DNA from 2 places in the Streptomyces sp. NPDC001443 genome. Region 2 is predicted to be linked to the other one. Evidence: riboswitches for the same ligand, from Rfam matches in the RefSeq annotation. Region 2 holds a riboswitch; the other holds the start of a gene.
What was found. A riboswitch is a leader RNA that binds a small molecule or an ion and turns the genes downstream of it on or off. The one in region 2 is predicted to bind glycine.
Positions count from the first base shown of each region.

Region 1: it holds a riboswitch for glycine, as region 2 does, so the genes downstream of both, gcvP (aminomethyl-transferring glycine dehydrogenase) here and gcvT (glycine cleavage system aminomethyltransferase GcvT) in region 2, are expected to answer to the same signal.

Region 1 covers NZ_JBSFIA010000006.1:239,903-243,839, forward strand. Annotated here, with positions in the region: gene gcvP (aminomethyl-transferring glycine dehydrogenase) at 1-1,560, opposite strand, end outside; glycine riboswitch at 1,741-1,836, opposite strand; gene ACWC24_RS10250 (PRC-barrel domain-containing protein) at 1,952-2,323, shown strand; gene ACWC24_RS10255 (DNA polymerase IV) at 2,585-3,937, opposite strand, start outside.
Region 2 covers NZ_JBSFIA010000004.1:51,326-55,262, forward strand. Annotated here, with positions in the region: gene ACWC24_RS06875 (serine hydroxymethyltransferase) at 1-104, opposite strand, end outside; gene gcvH (glycine cleavage system protein GcvH) at 119-496, opposite strand; gene gcvT (glycine cleavage system aminomethyltransferase GcvT) at 604-1,722, opposite strand; glycine riboswitch at 1,796-1,903, opposite strand; glycine riboswitch at 1,904-2,004, opposite strand; gene ACWC24_RS06890 (AAA family ATPase) at 2,211-2,885, shown strand; gene ACWC24_RS06895 (enhanced serine sensitivity protein SseB) at 3,251-3,937, shown strand, end outside.

The DNA.
Region 1 (3,937 bases), on a different contig from region 2:
GGTCGCGTTCAGCTTCATGGTGCAGGAGCCCAGCGGGATCATGCCCCGGTCGAGCGCGTAGTCGCGGTCGGAGAGCCTGCGCAGGTAGCGCAGCATCGCGGTCTCCGAGCGGTGCTGGTGGAAGACCGGGTGGGTCAGGTAGGCGTCGGTGCGCAGCAGCGCGGCCGGCAGGGCCTCCTCGGTGACCGCGTCCAGCGCCTCGATGTCGGCCTCGACCCCGAACGCGGTCCACACGGCGGCGAGCTGCGCGCGCGTGGTGGTCTCGTCGCAGGACAGGGACACCCGGTCGGCGTCGACGAGGTGCAGGTTGACCCCGCGCTCGCGGGCGGCGGCCACGGTCTCGGCGGCCCGGCCCGGGACCCGCGCGGTGAGCGTGTCGAAGAACGCGCCGTGCACGACCTCGACACCGCCGGCGGTGAGGCCCGCGGCGAGCAGCGTGGCGTAGCGGTGGGTGCGGGCGGCGATCGCCTTGAGACCGTCGGGCCCGTGGTAGACCGCGTACATGCCCGCCATCACGGCGAGCAGCACCTGCGCGGTGCAGATGTTGCTGGTCGCCTTCTCCCGGCGGATGTGCTGCTCGCGCGTCTGCAGGGCGAGGCGGTAGGCCCGGTTGCCGTCGGCGTCGACGGAGACGCCCACGAGACGACCGGGCAGGCTGCGCGCGAACTTCTCGTGCACCGCCATGTAACCGGCGTGCGGTCCGCCGAAGCCCATCGGCACGCCGAAGCGCTGGGTGGTGCCGACCGCGATGTCCGCGCCCAGCTCGCCCGGCGAGGTGAGCAGCGTCAGCGCGAGCAGGTCGGCGGCGACCGTGACCAGCGCGCCCAGCCCGTGGGCCTGGTCGATGACCGGCTTGAGGTCGCGCACGGCACCGGAGGCGCCCGGGTACTGGAGGAGTACGCCGTTGATCTCGCGCTCGGCGAGCTCGGCCGGGATGCCGTCGCTGAGGTCGGCGACGACCACCTCGACGCCGGTCGGCTCGGCGCGGGTCTCGATCACGGCGACGGTCTGCGGCAGCGCGTCCGCGTCGACCAGGAACAGGCCCTTCTTGTTCTTGCCCATGCGCAGGGACAGCGCCATCGCCTCGGCGGCGGCCGTGCCCTCGTCCAGCAGCGAGGCGCCGGAGGTCGGCAGCCCGGTGAGTTCGGCGACCATGGTCTGGAAGTTCAGCAGGGCTTCCAGGCGGCCCTGCGAGATCTCCGGCTGGTACGGCGTGTACGCCGTGTACCAGGCCGGGTTCTCCATCACGTTGCGCAGGATGACGGGCGGCGTGAAGGTCCCGTAGTAGCCGAGGCCGATCATCGAGCCGAGGACCTGGTTGCGGTCGGCCAGGGAGCGCAGCTCGGCCAGCACCTCGGCCTCGGTGCGCGCGCCCGGCAGGTCGAGAGCGTCTGCGTTCTTGATCACATCCGGCACCGCGGCCGCTGTGAGGTCGTCCAGCGAGCCGTAGCCGACGTGGGCGAGCATCTTGGCCCGCGCCTCGTGGTCGGGCCCGATGTGGCGCTGCTCGAACGGGATGCCCTGTTCGAGTTCGAAGAGCGGGGTGCGGTGGGCGGTCATTGCGGAGGCCTCCTGGTCTGACGCGACCTGCGAGGGGCACCCTGGCGCGGGTACCCGGACGGCCTCCCCCTCTGTCATCTCAACCTGAGAGCTTCACCGGATCACCTTGAGCGGGGTCACCGGCTTTCACCGTCGGTGAGGACGCGGGTCGTCGACACCCGTCCTGCTTTCCAGAGTGACCTCGTCCGTGCGGTACGTGTGCCTGAGAGATTCCGGGGAGGATTTGCTCCTTCGGCGCCTCCGGTGATGTCCGGAGGACTCTCCCGCGCGGGGTCAGCAGCCGCTTGCCAGACTACCAGCGAGGTCAACGTGGGAGTCTTCGAGTGGCCACCTTCCTGAATGTGCTCTTTTGTAGTGCTTACGGATGAGTTTGCGACCTGGAGGAGGGACCGTGCAGACCGATATCGATCCGCGCAACCTGATCGGCCGCAAGGCGTTCGACCGCAACGGCACCAAGATCGGCACCGTCGACGAGGTGTACCTCGACGACGCGACCGGCGTACCGGAGTGGGCAGCCATACGTACCGGCCTGTTCTCGAGGGACGCTTTCGTTCCGCTCGAGCCCAGCGAACTGGTCGAGGGCGCGCTGCGCATCCCGTTCGACCGCACTCTGATCAAGGACGCCCCCGACTTCGGCGTCGGCCGTCACCTCTCCCCCGAGCAGGAACTCCAGCTCTACCACCACTACGGTCTCGACATCGCCGCCCCGCCCCCCTTCCCGGACCACGACTTCGGCAAGCTGGCCGGCCCGGACGAGTCCTGACGCCACCGCCCCGCCCGACCGCCCCCGCGACACCTCGCACCCGACTTCCCGCCCGGACGGGCACCCCGCACGTCGGGCGAGGGCCGACGGAACGCGCCCGGGCGCGCACGGACCGCCCACGGGATGCGCTCGCGGGTGAGCGGACGGTAGCCCTGGACAGCTTCCGCTGCCGCTGCTGGGGCCCGGCCGTTCCGCACAGCCGGAACCCGGACCGTTCCGGGCAGCCACGACTCCGTCCCGTCAAGACCACCGAGCCCGCCGTCAGCCGGTCGCGCGCTCCCCAGCGGTCGCCGGCTCGCCGTCCACCGGTTCCCCGTCGAACGGTTCTCCGTCCAGCGGCTCCCCGTCGAACGGTTCTCCCTCCGCTGCCGCTTCCTCGGCACCGCGAACCACTCCCGGACTCTCGTCCTCCGCCGGTCTTCGCCGTACCAGCGGCAGTGGATCCGCCGGTTCCAGGTCGGGGTCGTCGATACGGAAGGTCCGCACCCGACCGGGTGCGGAGTCGGGCGTCTCGAACCGGACGGTGACCCGGCCCAGGCCGCTGCCCTGCACCCACCCGTGCCCGTGCTCGGCATGCCGTACGTCGTGACCCGCCGGCCAGTGCCGCTCGGCCGGCTCCGGCGGCTGCGGCACGACCTCGTCCGCGGCAGCCTCCCCCTCCAGCTCGCCCGCCTGTTCGCCGGCCGCCTGCGCGAACAGGTCCTCCTGCGTGTAGTCGGCCAGCCCGGTCACCCCCACCCCGAGCAGCCTTACGCCGCCCGTGGTGTCCACGGAATCGAGCAGCCGGGCCGCCGCCTCGCGCACGACGGCCGGATCGTCGGTGGGGCCACGCAGCGTCTCGGACCGGGTCAGGGTGGAGAAGTCGTACCGCCGCACCTTCAGCACGATGGTCCGCCCGGACAGACCGGCCCCGCGCAGCCGCCCCACGCACCGGTCGGCCAGCCGCGCCACCTCGAACCCAACCCTGAGCCGGTCGTGGATGTCCACGTCGTACGTGTCCTCGACCGACACCGACTTGGCCTCCCGCTCGGCCACCACGGGCCGGTCGTCGCGCGCCAGCGCCATCGCGTACAGCGCGTGGCCGTGCGCCTTGCCCAGCAGCCGGACGAGCTCGTCCTCGCCGGCCCCGGCGATCTCGTCGACCGTGGTGATCCCGGCCCGCCGCAGATGGTCGCCGGTGGCCGGACCGACGCCCGGCAGGATCCGTACCGGCTTGGGCCCGAGCAGCGCCCGCTCGGTGCCCGGGTCGATCAGCACCAGACCGTCCGGCTTGGCCTGCTCGGAGGCGATCTTCGCAAGCATCTTCGACGCGGCCAGCCCCACGGACCCCGTGAGCCCCGTCACCGCCCGTATGTCGGCACGCAGCTTCTCCCCCGCCGACCGGGCCGACCCCGTGTCCCAGGCCGCTCCACCGGCCTCCAGGTCCACGAACGCCTCGTCCAGACTCAGCGGCTCCACCAACGGCGACAGCGCCCGCAGCAGCTCCATCACCTGCTCGCTGATCGAACGGTAGAACCCGAAGCGGGGCACGAGGTAGGCCGCGTTCGGCACCAGCCGACGGGCCTGAGCCGTGGGCATCGCCGAGCTGACGCCAAAGACCCGTGCCTCGTACGA
Region 2 (3,937 bases):
GAGGCGATCATCTCCAGGGTGGACTGCTGGCGGCGCAGCTCGGCGTCGACCGCGGCGGCGACGTCCGGGTCGAGCTCGTGCAGGGGGGTGTTCATAAGCGACATGTGTCCGTGACTCCTCAGCCGGCGGAAAAGGCGGTGTACTCGTCGGCGGAGAGCAGGTCGGCCGGCTCGCCCGTGACGCGCACCTTGAACAGCCAGCCGCCCTCGAACGGCGCCGAGTTCACCAGCGACGGGTCGTTCACCACGTCCTCGTTGACCTCGGTGATCTCGCCGTCGACGGGGGAGTACAGGTCGCTGACCGACTTGGTCGACTCCAGCTCGCCGCAGGTCTCGCCCGCGGCCACCGTGTCACCGACCTCCGGGAGCTGTACGAAGACGACATCGCCGAGCGCGTTGGCCGCGTGCTCCGTGATGCCGACCGTCGAGACGCCGTCCTCGGCGCCCGACAGCCACTCGTGCTCCTTGCTGTAGCGCAGCTGCTGGGGGTTGCTCATGGCCTGAATTCTCCTGTACGCGGGGAAGTGCTGCTGAAAGGGGGACGACAGAAACCGCAGGTGGGCAGCGGAAAGTGCGCGGTGTCACATGCGGCCGCGCTCAGTGTCTACTTCTGGCGCTTGTAGAACGGCAGTGCCACGACTTCGTAGGGCTCGTGAGTGCCCCGGATGTCCACGCCGACACCCGCCGTGCCCGGCACCGCGTGCGCCGCGTCGACGTACGCCATGGCGATCGGCCTGCCCAGCGTCGGGGACGGGGCGCCCGAGGTGACCTCGCCGATCACCTCGCCGTCGGCGACGACCGCGAACCCGGCGCGCGGGATGCGGCGGCCCTCGGCGACCAGGCCGACCAGGACGCGCGGCGGGTCGTCCTGGGCGCGGGCGGCCGCCTCGGTCAGCGCCTCGCGGCCCACGAAGTCGCCGTCCTTCTCGAACTTCACGACCCGGCCGAGCCCGGCGTCGAAGGGCGTCAGGGAGGTGGTCAGCTCGTGCCCGTACAGCGGCATGCCCGCCTCCAGGCGGAGCGTGTCCCGGCAGGACAGGCCGCACGGGACCAGCCCGACGGGCGCGCCCGCCTCGGTCAGCGCCTGCCACAGCCGCTCCGCGTCGGCCGGGGCCACGAACAGCTCGAAGCCGTCCTCGCCGGTGTAGCCGGTGCGCGCGATGAGAGCGGGGACGCCCGCGACGGTGCCGGGCAGGCCCGCGTAGTACTTCAGGCCGTCGAGGTCGGCGTCGGTGAGGGACTTGAGGATGCCGGGGGACTCCGGGCCCTGCACGGCGATCAGCGCGTAGGCGTCGCGGTCGTCGCGGACCTCGGCGTCGAAGCCGGCCGCGCGCTCCACCAGCGCGTCCAGTACGACCTGCGCGTTGGAGGCGTTGGCGACCACCATGTACTCGGTCTCGGCCAGCCGGTAGACGATCAGGTCGTCCAGGATGCCGCCGTCGGCCCGGCAGATCATCGTGTAGCGGGCGCGGCCGACGCCGACGGAGGCGATGTTGCCGACCAGGGCGTGGTTCAGCAGAGCCGCGGCCTGCGGGCCCGTCACCGTGATCTCACCCATGTGCGAGAGGTCGAACAGACCGGCCCTCGTGCGCACCGCGGTGTGCTCGTCGCGCTCGGAGCCGTAGCGCAGGGGCATGTCCCAGCCGGCGAAGTCGGTCATGGTCGCGCCGAGCGAACGGTGCAGGGCGTCGAGCGCGGTGTGACGGGGTGGCGTGCTGCTCATCGGACGGTCGTCTCCCGGGGCGATGGGTCCCCCGCGCGGGAGCGAATCCGAGCACGGGGAAGGGCGAGGTCGTTCCTCCCCATCTGTCATCGGAACCTGAGAGGTTCGTCATGACCACCTGGGGTCACGACTTGCACCTTGGGTGGGACCGCTGTCGCAGCGGTCCGCTTTTCAGATGTGCCTCGCCCACGCGGTAACGGTGCCTGAGAGATTCAAGGGAGGGACTTGCTCCTTCGGCGCCCCGGGCAGCACGGCTGCCGGGAACTCTCCCGCGCGGATTCAAACGGCCGGTATGCAGTTGGCGGGCACATCATTGCACGCCTCGTCGGGCCGGGGCAGGCCCGCCTCGCCTCCCCGGGGGACGGGCCTGGCGGGGAGGCGGCTGTCACCGGCTTGTGGCGGAACGGGCACGAAATCCCGAAGCGCCGCGCATTACCTTCTCTTTACGCTCAGTGGGGAAAGGACTTACCTGACCCCAGGGGAGGACGATCACGGTGAACAGGATCACGGCGTACGTGGCCGGCTCGGCCGCCGCGCTGCCCGAGCAGTCCGCCGCCCCGGCGGTCGAGACGTGCGCCCCGCGGCCCGCGCCGGTCGTCCGCGATCTGCGCGAGCGCTCCGGGCACAGTCCGCACGGTCTGGTCTTCGGCCCCCACGACGTGGTCGTGGTCACCGGCCTGCCCGGCAGCGGCAAGTCCACGCTGATGCGGCGGGCGGTACGGGGGGTCGGCGTCGACTCCCAGGACACCCGCGACCGCTGGGACGACCGCGCGCCGAGCTTCCTGCCGTACGCCGTCTACCGCCCGCTCGTCCGCCTCGCCCACTACGCCGGCCTGCGCAGGGCCCTGCGCGCGGGCGGGGGAGTCGTCGTGCACGACTGCGGCACCCAGGCCTGGGTGCGCGACTGGCTGGCCCGCGCGGCCCGCCGTCGGGGCGGCACCCTGCACCTGATGCTGCTCGACGTCACCCCGTCCGCGGCGCTGGCCGGCCAGCGCGACCGGGGCCGCGGGGTGTCGCGCTACGCCTTCCTGCGTCACCGCCGCGCGGCCACCCGGCTGCTGCACGCCGTGGAGAAGGGCGAACTGCCCCGGGGCTGCGCCTCGGCGGTCCTGCTGGACCGCGAGGCGGCGGCCGTCCTGCGCCGGATCGACTTCACACCTTGAACCGGACGGGCCGGAGGCCGCCCGACCGCCCGGCCGCCCGGCTGTACGGCCGCCCGGCTGTACGGGTCGCTGCGGACTGCCGACTGCCGACTGCCGGCTGTCGGCAGCCGTGCCGGGACGGGCGGGTAGCGGCGTCCGGGACGGACCGGAAGGGGTGTCCGGGACGGGCGGGTAGCGGCGTCCGGGACGGGCGGGAAGGGGTGTCCGGGACGGACCGGAAGGGGTGTGCCGGACGGGGCCGGAAAGGACGTCCGGGACGGATCCGTCCGGCTGCCGGCGTCGATCCGTCCCGGGGACGATCCCGGGCGGGCCCGTACCGGTTAGCCTTTCAGCCACAGCAGCGGTTCCCAGCAGGCGGTAGAGAGATGGACTTCCCGGCGGACCTTCCCGCGGACCTTCCCGCGGGCTTCCCCGCACAGGCGCACCCCCATCCGCACGGCGGATGGCCCGGCAACGAACTGGAGGAGGTGCTCTCCGCCTCGCTCGGCGTCCCGACGGCCGGCGGCCGGATCGTCGAGGTCCTCGGCCGCAGCTTCGTCTGGGTGCCGCTGCCCAACGGCGGCGGCCCGCACAGCGGCCCCCTCGACCTGCCCACGCTGGAGATCGAGGGCCAGGTGTACGTGCCGGTCTTCAGCTCCGAGCAGCAGTTCCGCCAGGTCGTCGGCACGCACATGTCGTTCACCGTCGCGCCCGCGGTGGAGTTCGCCCGCGGGCTGCCGCCGCAGGCCGGCCTCATCGTGAACCCCGACGGCGTGGTGGGCGTCCCGCTGCCGCCGCAGGCGGTGGCGGAGCTGTGCCGCAGCGGACGGACCCCGCTGGACGGGTTCGCGAGCGGCGGCCGGGTGCGGCTGTTCGAGCCGGACTGGCAGGACGACCCGGTGGACTTCCTCGCCGCGGCCTCGGCCGAGTTCGCGGACACCGGGGTCGTCCTGACGGCCCGTCGTTGTCTGGCCGAGGTCGAGACCGGCGAGCCCGTGCTGTTCGTCGGGGTCGAGCTGTCCCGGTGGGAGGGCGACCTGCGGGTCCTGCCGATGGACGCGCTCGGCCGGGCG